DNA from 2 places in the Geodermatophilus sp. CPCC 205761 genome. Region 2 is predicted to be linked to the other one. Evidence: riboswitches for the same ligand, from Rfam matches in the RefSeq annotation. Region 2 holds a riboswitch; the other holds the start of a gene.

Region 1 (6,947 bases), on a different contig from region 2:
CGCCGGATCCGTGACGCGCTGGACCGCCTCGACGGCTCGGCCGCCGACCTCCTCGGCGCGTGATGCGGAGTCGACCGGTGCCGGTTTCCGTCGTGTCGGGGCTCACGAGAACAGCGCGCTGTAGCCGTTGAGCGCGGGCTGCCCGCCGAGGTGGGCGTAGAGCACGGTGGACGACGGGTCGATCTCGCCGCGCCCCACCAGGTCGACGACCGCGGCCATCGACTTCCCCTCGTACACCGGGTCGGTGACCATGCCCTCGGTCCGCGCCGCCAGCTCCATCGCGCGGATGGTCGCCTGGTCGGGGATGCCGTAGGTGCCGCCGTGGTAGCGCTCGTCCAGCTCGACGTCGTCGGCGGTCAGCCCCCGCCGCAGGCTCACGAGGTGCCCGGTGCGCTGGGCGATGCGCAGCACCTGGTCGCGGGTCTCGGCCGGCTTGGCGGAGGCGTCGATGCCGAGGACCCGCCGCGGCCGCGCCCCGTCCTCCTCGAGCTTGGCGAAGCCGGCGACCATGCCCGCCTGGGTGGACCCGGTCACCGAGCAGACGACGACGGTGTCGAAGAAGACGCCGAGCTCGGCCTCCTGCGCCGCGACCTCCTCCGCCCAGTCGGCGAAGCCCAGCCCGCCGAGCGGGTGGTCCGACGCCCCCGCCGGGATGGCGTACGGCTTGCCCCCGCGCTCCCCGATGTCGGCGAGCGCCGCCTCCCAGCTCTCCTTGAACCCGATGCCGAACCCCGCCTTGACCAGCCGGACGTCGGCGCCGGCCAGCCGGCTGATGAGGATGTTGCCGACCTTGTCGTAGACCGAGTCGGGCCAGTCCACCCAGCTCTCCTGCACGAGCACGCACTTCAGGCCCACCCGAGCGGCGACGGCGGCGACCTGGCGGGTGTGGTTGCTCTGCACGCCGCCGATGCTCACCAGCGTGTCGCAGCCCTGGGCGAGGGCGTCGGCGACCAGGTACTCGAGCTTGCGGGTCTTGTTGCCGCCGAACGCGATGCCGGAGTTCACGTCCTCCCGCTTCGCCCAGACCGCGGCGCCCCCGAGGTGCTCGGTGAGCCGGTCGAGCCGGTGCACCGGGGAGGGCCCGAACAGCAGCGGGTAGCGGGGCAGGTCAGTGAGTGCCATCGGGGGTCTCCTCGTCGGTCAGCTCGGACAGCAGCGCCGTCCAGATCTCGGTGGTGGTGGCGACGGCGGCGTCGACGTCGGAGCGCGCGCAGGCGGTGATCAGCCGGTCGTGGAGGACGACGGACTCCCGGCCGTGCGCGGTGGCGAAGCGCTGCCGCTCCAGCCGCCGGATCGCCGGGGTGAGGCGGTCGACGGTCGCGGTGAGCGCGGTGTTGCCGCACCGGCGCAGCAGCACGCCGTGCAGGTCGTCGTCGGCGGCCAGGGCGGCGTCGACGTCTCCGGCAGCGACCGCCGCGGCGAAGCGCTCGTTGGCCCCGGTCATGGCGGCGACGTCGTCGGGGGTGACGGCCGGGACCGCCTCCCGGGTGGCCAGCTCGTGCATCGCGCGGACGACGGCGGCGGCGTCGCGCACGTCCCGCACGCGCAGCGGGGTGACCCGGGTGTGGCTCTGCGGCTTGGCCTCGACCAGGCCCTCGTCGGCCAGCCGGGCGAGCGCGGCCCGCACCGGCGCCACCGACAGCCCGAGCCGGCCGGCCAGCTCGGCGTCCTTCACCACGGCACCGGGAGCGAGCTCTCCGGCCACGATCGCGTCCCGGATGCGGGCCAGGGCGACGTCGCGCAGCAGCACCCGGTCGACCGGAACAAGTCCCACGACTGACATCTCAGATGTCAGCGTCTCGTCCGTCAACCCCTCACGCGACTTTCCGCGCCGGAAGTCCCGGACTTCCGGCGCCGAAAGTCCGGGGTGTTGCGGTTGGTGGCAGGGCAGGACGTCGTCCCGGGGCCCCGGCGTGCCTACCGTCCGCGTCGTGAGCCTGGACTGGAGCACCGACCCGGCCGACGCCGTCCGCCACTTCGCGCACCGGCTGGCCGTGGAGACCGACGTCAGCGACGTGCACGCGGCCCTGGAGTCGGGCGATCCCGGCTTCGTGCTGCTCGACAGCCGCAGCCGGGAGGCGTGGGAGCAGGGGCACGTGCCGGGCGCCGTCCACCTCCCGGGGCGGGAGATCGCTGCCCGCGCGCCGGCCGAGCTGGACCGGTCCGTCCCGGTCGTCACCTACTGCTGGGGCCCCGGCTGCAACGGCGCGACCCGGGCCGCGCTCGCGCTGGCCCTGCTGGGCCACCGGGTGCGGGAGATGATCGGCGGCTTCGAGTACTGGGCGCGGGAGGGGCTGCCCGTCGCGACGGCGGACGGCGTCTCCCGCCCGGCCGTGGACCCGCTCACCGCACCGGCCGGCGCCCGCTGCGACTGCTGATCTCGTCCGGTCAGCCGTAGACGGTGTCGCCCTCCCGCCAGGGCCGGAGGCGCTGCCCGCCCGTGGTCAGCTCGTCGGGGATGACGGCCCCTCGTGACCGACCGCCTGCGTCAGACCGGGACGGAGACCCCGACGCCGCCGCGGGTGTGCGCGCCGTAGCGGGCGATCTCGCGGTCGAGGTCCAGCGGGGCGGTCATCTCCGCACCCTCCATGATCCCGGGGGTGATGAACTCGGCCGGGAGCAGCCAGGACACCTCGAACTCCAGGCCGTCCGGGTCGTGCGCGTACAGGGCCTTGGTGGTCACGTGGTCCGACATCCCGACCAGCGCGCCGGCGCGGGCCAGCGCGTCGCGGATGCGGGCCAGCTCGGCGAGCGTGTCCACCTCCCAGGCCAGGTGGTAGAGACCCACGGTGCGGCGGCCGGCCTCGGAGGCCCCAGCGCCGGCGCCGATCTGGAACAGCCCCAGGTCGTGGTCGTTGGTGGACCCCTCCGCCTGCAGGAACACCGCGGCGCCGGGGATCTCCATCTTCACGCGGAAGCCCAGCACGTCCCGGTAGAACGCGTGGCTGCGGTCGACGTCCCGGACGTAGAGGACGGCGTGGTTGAGGCGCTGGACCGGCATGGCGTGCTCCTGCTCGACGGGTGACCGCCCCAGTGTGCACCGCCGTTGCTTGATCGTTCAAGTATTGGACCGTGTTCCCGGGGTACCGGCCCATCGTGGACGCCTCGGCTGCGGACGTCGTCGTCCGGGTGCCGGCGGAGCTGTCGTTCCTGTTCCGCCCCCGGGACCGCCGCGCCCGGGAGCGCCGGCTGGCGTTCGACCCGGACGCCACGGTCGCACACGTCGTCCGGGCCGCCGGGGTGCCGCCGACCGAGGTCGGCGGGCTGCGGCTGGACGGCCTCCCCGTGGCGCCGGACGCGCGCACCCGCCCCCGGAGCGTCGTCGAGGTGACCCCGGCGGATCGGCCGCAGCCGGTGCCCTCCGGCGGCTTCCTGCTCGACGTCGGGCTGGGTGCGCTGGCCCGCCGGCTGCGGCTGCTCGGCCTGGACGCCGCGTGGTCCAACTCTGCCGAGGACGCCGAGCTCGCCGCGCGGGCCGCGGCCGAGGACCGCGTGCTGCTCACCCAGGACCGCGGCCTGCTCATGCGCCGCGGGGTGCGGGGCGCGCTGGTGCGCGGGAGCCGCCCCGACGAGCAGCTCGCCGACGTCCTCGACCGGTTCTCCCCGCCGCTGGCGCCGCTGAGCCGCTGCACGGCGTGCGGCGCCGGACTCGTGCCGGTGCCCAAGGCGGAGGTCGCCGACCGCGTGCCGCCGGGCACCCGCCGCACCATCGAGGAGTTCGCCCGCTGCCCGGCCTGCGGCGGGATCTACTGGCGCGGCGCGCACGCCCGCCGGATCGACGCCATGGTGGACGCCGCGACGCACAGGTGAGCCTCCCCCCTGCGAGGCCGCCGTGTACCCGTCGAAGACCGAGGCCGCCGCGGGAGGGGCGGCGGTTTCCGCGGAAACCGACGGGAGGGCGGCGCGGGGAACGGACGGACGGCGAGGGGCTACGCTGGGCCGTACAACCGAACACACACAGCAGGGGAGCGCTTCGGCGCTGAGAGTGCGGGGCACCGCAGACCCTCGAACCTGATCCGGGTCATGCCGGCGCAGGGAGCCTGGAGGAACACATGGCCGAGCAGGCCGTCCGTCCGTCGTCCGCCGAGCACCACACCGGCCGCTGGCGGACCGTCGACATCGTCGTCACCGCCGTCCTGGGCGTCGCCTTCGGCATCGTCTTCTGGGCCTGGGGGTTGCTGTGGGCGGCCCTCGACGCCGCCTTCACCGCGTTCCCGCCTGGTCAGGCGGTCATGTACGGCGTCTGGCTGGTGCCCGCCGTCCTGGCGCCGCTCGTCGTCCGCAAGCCGGGCGCCGCGCTGTTCGCCGAGCTGATCGCGGCCGTCGTCTCGGCGCTGCTCGGCTCGGCGTGGGGCACGCTCGTGCTGGTCTACGGCCTGCTCCAGGGGCTGGCCGGCGAGCTGGGCTTCGCCGCCTTCCGCTACCGCCGGTTCGGCTGGCCGCAGGCGCTGCTGGCCGCCCTGTGCGCCGGCGCCATGGCCGCGGTGCTCGACATCGTGAACTACTACCCCGACTGGACCGGCGGCTGGAAGAGCACCTACCTGCTGCTGGTCGTGGTGAGCACGACGCTCGTCGCGGGCATCGGCGGCATGGCGCTCACCCGCGCCCTGGCGGCCAGCGGCGCGCTGTCGTCGTTCGCCGCCGGCCGGTCCCGGGTCTGACCACGGGCGGGGCGCCGGCCGCCCGCGTCCCGGCCGCGGTGCGGCTCTCCGGCTGGCGGTTCCGGCACGCGAGCCGCCGGGCGTGGGCGGTGCAGGACGTCGACCTGCGGGTCGAGCCCGGCGAGCGGGTGCTGCTCACCGGGCCGTCCGGGGCGGGCAAGTCCACGCTGCTGCACGCCCTCGCCGGGGTGCTCGGCCCGGACGCCGGCGACGCCGAGGGCGAGCTCACCGTCGACGGCCGGCCGGCGCGCGAGGCCCGCGCCCGGACGGCGATCGTCTTCCAGGACCCCGACTCGCAGCTGGTCATGACCCGCGCCGGGGACGACGTCGCGTTCGGCCTGGAGAACACCGGCACGCCGCCCGCGCTGATCTGGCCGGCGGTGGACCGGGCGCTCGCGGAGGTGGGCTTCCCCTTCGGGCGGGACCGCGCCACCGCCGCCCTCTCCGGCGGGCAGAAGCAGCGGCTGGTGCTGGCCGGGGCGCTCGCCGGGCGGCCGGGCCTGCTGCTGCTCGACGAGCCGACCGCCCAGCTCGACCCGGACGGCGCCGCGATGGTGCGTGACGCGGTCACCCGTGCGATGGCCGACCGCGGCACCACGCTGGTCGTCGTCGACCACGACGCCGACAGCTGGCTGCCGCTGGTCGACCGGGTGGTCGAGCTGCGGCCCGGCGGCGGGACCGTGGACCAGCCGGCCGGGTGGCGCCCGGCGCCGCTGCGGATGCCGGTCCGCTCCCGGCACGCGCCCGGCGAGGTGCTGCTGCGCGCCGAGCGGGCCGGCTACACCCACCGCGGCAGCGTCGTCCCGGCCCTCCCGCCGACCGACGTCGTCCTGCCGGCCGGACGCACGCTCGCCGTCACCGGGCCCAACGGCACCGGCAAGTCCACTCTCGCGCTGCTGCTGGCCGGCCTGCGCGGGCCCACCACCGGGCGGGTGGTCGCCGGCCCACGGCTGACCGCCGGCCTGCGCCGCCCGGACCGGCCGCCGCACCGCTGGCCGGCCGACGAGCTGGTCCGCCGCACCGGCACGGTCTTCCAGCACCCCGAGCACCAGTTCCTCACCGGCCGGGTCCGCGACGAGCTGGCCCTGGGCCCCCTGCGGGCCGGGTCGGGGGACGACGCGGCGCACCGGCGGGCCGACGAGCTGCTCGAGCGGCTGGGCCTGGCCGCGCTCGCCGAGGCCAACCCGTTCACCCTCTCCGGTGGCCAGCAGCGCCGGCTGTCGGTGGCGACGGCGCTGGCCACCCGCCCCTCCCTCGTGGTGCTCGACGAGCCGACCTTCGGCCAGGACCGCGACACGTGGGCCGAGCTGGTCGCGCTCCTGGCCGAGCAGCAGGACGACGACCGCGCCCTCGTCCTGGTCACCCACGACGTCGCGGTGGTGACCGCCCTGGCCGACGACGTCCTGGACCTGCGCCCCTCGGGCGACCCGGTGGCGGCGTGATCGCGCCGCTGGCCCTGGGCCCGGTCCGCGAGGTGCCGCTGTCGCGGATCAACCCGGTCGCGCAGCTCTCCGCCATCGCCGTCCTGTTGCCGGTGCTGCTGGTCAGCGGCGACCTGCTCACCCCGCTGCTCGTGCTGGCCGCCGAGTGCTGCCTGCTGCCGGCGGCGGGGCTGGCCGCCCCGCGGGCGCTGCTGGCCCGCACCTGGCCGCTGCTGGTCGGCGCGGCCGGCGTTGCCTGGGTCAACGTGGCCTTCGGCGACGACGGCGCGGGCTGGCTGTCGGCCGCCGGGCTCGCGGTGCGCGTGCTGGCCCTGGCGCTGCCCGGCATCCTGCTGGTCGCCTCGACCGACCCGGTGCGGCTGGCCGACGCGCTGACCATCCACTGGCGGGTCTCCACCCGGTTCGCCTACGGCGCGCTGGCCGCGCTGCGGCTGGTGCCGCTGCTGGCCGCCGAGTGGGAGACGATCCGGCTGGCCCGCCGGGCCCGCGGCATCGAACCCCGCGGCAACCCGCTGGCGCACCTGCGGCTGTTCGCCGGGACGGCGTTCGCCCTGCTGGTCGGCGCGGTGCGCCGGGGCTCCCGGCTGGCGACGGCGATGGACGCGCGCGGCTTCGACTCCGGCGGACCCCGCAGCAACGCCCGCGGCTCGCGGCTGCGCCGCCGGGACGCGGTGTTCGTGGCCGCGGCCGTGCTGGTCTGCGCCGCCGCGGTCGCCGTCAGCGTGGCCACCGGCTCGTGGTCGCCGGTCTTCAGCTGACTCCCGCGCTACGGTCCCGCGCGTGACCCGCTACGTCGTCCTGCTGCGTGGCATCAACGTCGGGAAGGCCCGGCAGGTGGGGATGG
Region 2 (6,947 bases):
CGGTGGGCGCGGCGCTGGTCGGGCCGGACGGCAGGGTCCTGGGCCGTGGGCGCAACCGCCGGGTGCAGGACGACGACCCGTCGGTGCACGGGGAGACGTCGGCCTTCCGTGCCGCCGGTCGCCAGCGCACCTACCGCGGGACGACGATGGTCACCACCCTCTCGCCCTGCTGGTACTGCAGCGGGCTGGTGCGCCAGTTCGGCATCTCCCGGCTGGTCGTCGGCGAGGCGCGGACCTTCTCCGGCGGCCACGACTGGCTGGCCGAGCACGGCGTCGAGGTGCTGGTGCTCGACGACCCGGAGTGCCGGGAGCTCATGACGCGCTTCATCGCCGAACACCCCGACGTCTGGAGCGAGGACATCGGTGAGGAGTAGCCGCGGCCTCCGTCAGCGCTCGACCCGCTCCAGGAACCGCTTCAGCGTCTCCAGGAAGACCTCCGGCTGCTCCGAGTGCACCCAGTGCCCCGCGTTCTTGATCCGCACCAGCCGGGTCGACGGGTAGAGCTCCTCCATGCGCTCCCGGTCCTCGGGCAGCACGTAGTGCGAGTTCGCGCCGGCGATCCACAGCACCGGGCCGTCGAAGCGGGCACCCGGCGGCGGGTCGGGGAACCCACGCAGCGCGCCGAGGTCGCGCTCCAGCAGCTCCAGGTTCAGCCGCCACCGCCAGCCGCCGCCGTCCCCCGGCCCCTCGCGCACCAGGCTCTGCAGCAGGAAGGACCGCACCATCCGGCTCGGGACGACGGAGCGCAGCGCGGCGTCGGCGTCCTCGCGGGTCCGGAGCGAACCCAGGTCGAGCTCCCGCATCGCGGCGATGAAGGCGGCGAAGGGGGAGGCCTCCTCGTCGGGGTCCTCGGTGCGGCCACCGGACACCGGGTACTCGGTCGGGGCGATGTCGACGACGACCAGCGCGCGCAGCAGCTCCGGATGGCGCAGCGCGACCTGCATCGCCACCTTGCCGCCCATCGAGTGCCCGACCAGGGTCACCGGCTCCCCGAACGACTCCAGCTCGTCGGCCACCATGCGCGCCATGTCGAGGTAGTCGACCCGCTCGGTCCACGGGGAGTGCCCGTGGTTGGGCAGGTCGAGGAGGGTCACCTGGTGGCCGCCGGCCAGTCCCTTGGCGATCGTCGTCCAGTTCTTGCCCTGGCCGAACAGCCCGTGCACGAACACCACCCGCGGACCCGTCTCACCCACGGTGCGCGCGTGCAGCCGCTCCTCCGAGTTCGCCGTCACCCGGCGATTCCACCAGATCCTGTCGTCCGGTCGACCTACCGTCGACGGCTCGACGAAGGGGGAGCACACCCATGCCCGGACGGCGCCGCCGGACGACGACCCGCTCGACCAGCACCACCCGAACCAGCACGAGCACGACCACCCGGCGCAAGCCGGCGACCAAGCGGACCGCCAAGCCCGCGCCCGAACGGCCGGTCGCCGGCCCGGGGGAGCGGGTGTGGGTGCTCGCCGTCCCCTTCCGGGCACCCGCGCCCGGCGCGCAGTGGCGGGCGGACCTGCAGGCGCACGTCTGGGTCGGCCGAGACCTGCCGCCGGAGCTGGCGCCCTACGACCCGCCGCCGTACACCTTCGAGCGCTTCCTCGAGGACGAGCTCAACCCCACGCCGCGACCGGTGCCCGCGGGCCGGCCCATGCACCCGCGGGACGAGCAGCTGACCGGCGCCGCGGCGATCGCCGCCTCGGCGAAGGCCGGGCACCGCGTCTTCCTGCTCGGCGACGACCCCGGCGTGGGCAAGACGGGCACCGCCGTCCTGGCCGCCCGGGAGGTGGCCGCGCAGCGTGGCGGGCGCACCGTCCTCGTGGTGGCCGACCGGCCGGCCGCCATCACCATCCCGCACTGGACCCGCTCGATCGCCGGCTTCGGCGACGGCGGGCTGCGCTGGTGCGTGACCACCTGGGACCGGCTGGCCAAGGTCGCCAAGCTGCGGTTCGACGTCGTCATCGCCGACGAGGCGCACATGGTCCGCCACACGACGACGCAGCGGTGGAAGCACTGGAAGGCCGTCTCCGGCGCCGGTCGGGTGAAGGACGCGCCGTTCGTCATCGCGGCCACCGCCACCCCGGCGCACACGCCGCTCGAGCTGCCCTACCTCGCGCCCCAGTTCGCCCAGCAGCACGGCGAGCCGCTCCGCGAGTGGTCGGACCTGCCGAAGAAGCTCGACGAGCACCGGTTCCACGTGGAACGTGGCCGCTACGGCTGGGCGTGGACCGAGGACGCCGACGAGCGCCGGGCCGACCTCGCGCGGCTGCAGGGCTGGCTGGCCGGGACGAACCCGCCGGCGACGCTGCACCGGCCGGCGCCGTGGGGGCCGGTGTCGGTGACCGGGACCCCGGTGGCGCTGACGCCGGCCGAGCGGGCGGCCTACGAGTCGGAGTGGGCCGAGTGCCGCGCCGAGATGCAGCTGGCCCGCCGCGGCCGGCAGACCGCGCGGGGCCGGGCGGCGCTGCTGCGCTTCCGGCAGAAGGCCGGGCTGATCCGGGCGCAGGCCACGGTCGACTGGGTGAAGGCCCAGGTGGAGGCCGAGCGGCAGGTCGCGGTGTCGGTCGAGTTCGTGGAGACGGCGGCCGACCCGATCCGCGAGGCGCTGCTGGACTCCGGGATCCCGGTGGCCGGCATCTACGGCCGCGACCGGTTCGACGTCGAGGCCGAGCGGCTGCGCTTCCAGACCGGGGCCGCGCCGGTCTGCGTGTTCACGGTGACGGCGTCGATCAGCCTGCACGCCGGCGAGCTGCTGCCCAGCGGGGCCGCGGCCTCCGCCGTCCCGCGGGTCGGGTTGTTCCACCAGCCGCGCTTCTCCGGCATCCAGGCCCGGCAGGTCACCGGCCGCACGCACCGCGACGGCCAGGTCTCGCCGTGGCGGGTGGCCTTCGCCGAGGACACCGTGGAGGAGCAGGTCGCGCGGGTGATGGTGGAGCGGCTGGCGGTCAGCGGCTCGACGGCGGGCGCGGACACGTCCTCCCTCCAGGAGATCGCCGAGCTGCTCGAGGCCGACTGGCTCCCCCCGGCGGCGCTCACCGACGCCTGAGCCGGCGGCCAGGACCGGCGGCCAGGACCGGCGGCCGGGACCGGCGGCCAGAGCAAGCGGCCGGAACCGGCTGTTAGGTTCGGCGGGGAAGTGGCACGGGGTGTCCCGCAGGGGACTGAGAGCACACCCGTCGAACCTGCTCCAGTTCGTACTGGCGAAGGGATGTCACGGCGTGGACGCCGACGTTCTGCGCGCGGCCCGGGCGGCGCTGCGCACCACCACCCCGCTCGTGCACTGCCTGACCAACACGGTCGTGCAGGCCTTCACCGCGAACGCGCTGCTGGCGGCGGGCGCGGCGCCGGCCATGGTCGACGCGCCCGAGGAGGCCGGTGACTTCGCGGCGGTCGCGTCGGCCGTGCTGGTCAACGTGGGCACGGTCAACGCCCGCACCGCCGAGGCGATGCGGCGCGCCGCCCGGTCGGCCGGCGCGGCCGGGACGCCCTGGGTCCTCGACCCGGTCGCCGTCGGCGGGCTGGCCTACCGCACCGAGCTGGCCGCCGAGCTGGTCGAGCTGCAGCCCACCGTCGTGCGCGGCAACGCCTCGGAGGTCATGGCCCTGGCCGGCGCCGGCGCCGGCGGCCGCGGGGTGGACAGCACCGCCGGTGCCGACGACGCCGCCCCGGCCGCCGCGGGGCTGGCCCGCCGCACCGGCGGGGTGGTCGCCGTCAGCGGCGAGGTCGACCTGGTCACCGACGGACGGCGGACCGTCCGCGTCGGGGGCGGTTCGGTTCTCCTGACCCGCACCACCGGCGCCGGCTGCGCGCTCGGCGCCCTGGTCGCGGCGTACGTCGCCGCCACCCGGGACGCGCTGCTCGGCACCGTCGCCGCGCACGCCCACGTCGCGCTCGCCGCCGAGATCGCCGCCGACCTCGCCGACGGGCCGGGCACCTTCGCGCCCGCGTGGCTGGACGCCCTCGACGCCATCGACGGGGACTCCCTGGCCCGGGCCGACGTCCGGGAGGAGCCGTGACCGTCGACTGGACGCTCTACCTGGTCACCGACACCGCGCTGTGCCGCCCGCGGCCGGTCGCCGACGTCGTCCGCGCGGCGGTGGCCGGCGGGGTCACCGCCGTCCAGGTCCGGGACAAGACCGCCCCGCGCCGCGAGCTGCTGGCGCTCACCCGTGCGGTGCAGGCCGCGCTGGCCGGCCGGCCGGACGTGCCCGTGCTCGTCAACGACGCCGTCGACGTCGCCCTCCTCACCGGCGCCGACGGCGTGCACGTCGGCCAGGACGACCTGCCGCCGGCCGAGACCCGGGCGCTGGTGGGGCCGGAGCGGCTGGTCGGGGTGAGCGTCTCGTCGCAGGCGGAGTTGGACGCGGTGCTGGCGCTGCCCGCCGGCACGGTGGACGTCGTCGGCATCGGCCCCGTGTGGACCACCGCCACCAAGCCCGACGCCGCCCCCGCGCTGGGGCCCGCCGGCACCCGCGCGCTCGCGTCGGCGGCGCACGCCGGGGACCTGGCCGCGGTGGCCATCGGCGGCGTCGACGCCGGAAACGCCGCGGCGGTGGCCGAGACGGGCGTGGACGGGGCCTGCGTGGTGTCGGCGATCTGCGCGGCGGGCGATCCGGAGGCGGCCGCCCGCGGGCTCCGCACCGCCCTGGGCACGGCGGCGCGCCGGTGAGCAGCAGGCCCGAGGGGACGGGAGACCGCCCCGCCGTGCCCGTCGCCCTGACCGTGGCCGGCAGCGACCCCAGCGGCGGTGCGGGCATCCAGGCCGACCTCAAGACCTTCAGCGCGCTCGGCGCCTACGGAACGGCGGTCCTCACCGCGCTCACCGCGCAGAACACCCGCGGGGTCACCGGCGTGCACGCCGTCCCCGCGGAGTTCGTCGGCCTCCAGCTGCGCACCCTGTTCGACGACGTCACCGTGCACGCCACGAAGCTCGGGATGCTGGGCACCGCCGAGGTCGTCCGCGCGGTCGCGACCGCGCTCGCCGGCCGCCCGGGCGGCCCGGTGGTGTGCGACCCGGTGATGGTGTCGACCAGCGGTCACCGGCTGATCGACGAGGCCGCGGTGGACGCCGTCCGCACCGCGCTGCTGCCGGTGGCCGACCTGCTCACCCCGAACGTCCCCGAGGCGGCCGCCCTGCTGGACCGGCCGCCGGCGACCGACCTCGACGGCATGGTGGAGCAGGCGCACGCGCTCCTGGCCCTGGGGCCGCGTGCCGTGCTGGTCAAGGGCGGCCACCTCGGCGGGGACGAGAGCATCGACGTCCTCGTGACCGCGGACGGCGCGACGCCCACCCGGCGGCCCCGGATGGCGACGACGGCCACGCACGGCACCGGCTGCACGCTGTCCTCCGCGCTGGCCGCGCTCGCCGCCCGCGAGGGGGCCGGCGACTGGCTGCCCCTCGTGGAGCGGGCCCGCGACTACCTCCAGGCGGCACTGGCCGGTGGCGAGGGCCTGGGCATCGGCTCGGGGAACGGTCCGGTGCACCACTTCGCCGGGATCTGGCCGGGCTGAGGCCCCCGGCCGGTCAGCGCCGGGCGCCCCCGTCCGGTGCGCGCCCGGCCGTGCCGTGCAGGAAGCCGGCGAGGCCGAGGATCAGCAGCCCGCTCACGGCGTGCAGCCCGCCCCAGTACGCGCTGTCCTGACCGAGCACGGCCAGCAGGCTCTGCCCGAGGGCCGCGAGCAGGAACAGCACCGCGGCCACGCCGATCGCGCGCGCACCGGCCCGGGCGAGGACGGCGAAGACGAGCACCAGCAGCGCGACCCCGGACATGATGAAGCCCACGGTGCGGTGCGGCTCGAACCCCGGCCCGCTGCCGAAGAAGGAGAAGACACCGAGCCCGGCCAGGAAGATCTGCACGACCCCGAGCAGGAGGAAGACGCCCAGGACCACCCGGTAGGCCGTCGCCATGGCGGACGGCGCCCCACGGGCCGGCGCGGTCGCGGTCGTCGACTGGTCGAGGGGCTCTGCCACGGCGGCCTCCAGGCACGGGCCACCGAAGCTAGGACCCGCCGCGGAGGCGGTCAACGAGAACCGGAGGGGCCCGCTTCCCGCCGCGCGTCACCGTCCGCACGGGCGACGATGGGGGGACCGGGCGATCGAACGAGGAGGTGCGGGCGTGCGGCGGGAGGCGAGCATCCTGCACCTGGACCTCGACGCGTTCTTCGCCGCGGTCGAGCAGCGTGACAAGCCGTCCCTGCGCGGCCGGCCGGTGGTCGTCGGCGGCGTCGGGGGCCGCGGCGTGGTGGCGACGGCGTCCTACGAGGCCCGGGCGTACGGCGCACGGTCGGCGATGGCCACGGCCGAGGCCCGCCGGCGCTGCCCGCCCGGGACGGCGTTCCTCGGGGGCCGGTTCGGCGCCTACCGCCGCACTTCCGACGTCGTCATGGAGCTGCTCCGCGAGCTCTCCCCGCTGGTCGAGCCGGCCTCCCTCGACGAGGCCTACGTCGACCTCGCGGTCACCTCCCCCGGCCACCCCGGGCACGACCTGTCGGTGGACGGCGTGACGGAACTGGGCCGCCGCCTCAAGGAGCGCATCGCCGAGGCGACGGGCGGGGTGACCGGCTCGGTGGGCATCGGCTCGTCGAAGCTCATGGCCAAGATCGGGTCCGACCTCGACAAGCCCGACGGCCTGGTCGTCGTCCCGCCCGGGTCCGAGCTGGACGTGCTGCACCCGCTGCCGGTGACCCGGCTGGGCGGGGTGGGACCGGCGACGGCGGAGCGGCTGCACCAGGTCGGGGTGCGGACCGTGGCCGACCTGGCCGCCAAGTCGCTGTCCGACCTGGTCGCGCTGGCCGGCCGGGCGCACGGGACGGGGCTGTACGCGCTGGCCCGCGCCGAGGACGACCGGCCGGTGGTGGCCGAGCGCGGGGCGAAGTCGGTCTCGCAGGAGGAGACGTTCGAGCGCGACCTCACCGACGTCGCCGTCCTCGGCCGGGAGATCGACGCGATGGCCGCG

The links. A riboswitch is a leader RNA that binds a small molecule or an ion and turns the genes downstream of it on or off. The one in region 2 is predicted to bind thiamine pyrophosphate.
Region 1: linked by a shared signal. The riboswitch ahead of MY526_RS13250 (ECF transporter S component) and the one ahead of thiM (hydroxyethylthiazole kinase) in region 2 are both predicted to bind thiamine pyrophosphate.

What each region holds. Positions count from the first base shown of each region.
Region 1 is NZ_JALPKQ010000018.1:64,101-71,047, forward strand. It holds gene MY526_RS13220 (hemerythrin domain-containing protein) at 1-63, shown strand, start outside; gene MY526_RS13225 (1-aminocyclopropane-1-carboxylate deaminase) at 103-1,122, opposite strand; gene MY526_RS13230 (GntR family transcriptional regulator) at 1,109-1,774, opposite strand; gene MY526_RS13235 (rhodanese-like domain-containing protein) at 1,932-2,378, shown strand; gene MY526_RS13240 (VOC family protein) at 2,489-3,001, opposite strand; gene MY526_RS13245 (Mut7-C RNAse domain-containing protein) at 3,097-3,810, shown strand; TPP riboswitch at 3,953-4,056, shown strand; gene MY526_RS13250 (ECF transporter S component) at 4,053-4,661, shown strand; gene MY526_RS13255 (ABC transporter ATP-binding protein) at 4,700-6,103, shown strand; gene MY526_RS13260 (energy-coupling factor transporter transmembrane component T family protein) at 6,100-6,861, shown strand; gene MY526_RS13265 (DUF1697 domain-containing protein) at 6,884-6,947, shown strand, end outside.
Region 2 is NZ_JALPKQ010000049.1:26,710-33,656, forward strand. It holds gene MY526_RS22570 (nucleoside deaminase) at 1-374, shown strand, start outside; gene MY526_RS22575 (alpha/beta fold hydrolase) at 387-1,232, opposite strand; gene MY526_RS22580 (helicase) at 1,304-3,037, shown strand; TPP riboswitch at 3,124-3,217, shown strand; gene thiM (hydroxyethylthiazole kinase) at 3,210-4,007, shown strand; gene thiE (thiamine phosphate synthase) at 4,004-4,660, shown strand; gene thiD (bifunctional hydroxymethylpyrimidine kinase/phosphomethylpyrimidine kinase) at 4,696-5,502, shown strand; gene MY526_RS22600 (DUF6220 domain-containing protein) at 5,516-5,962, opposite strand; gene MY526_RS22605 (DNA polymerase IV) at 6,108-6,947, shown strand, end outside.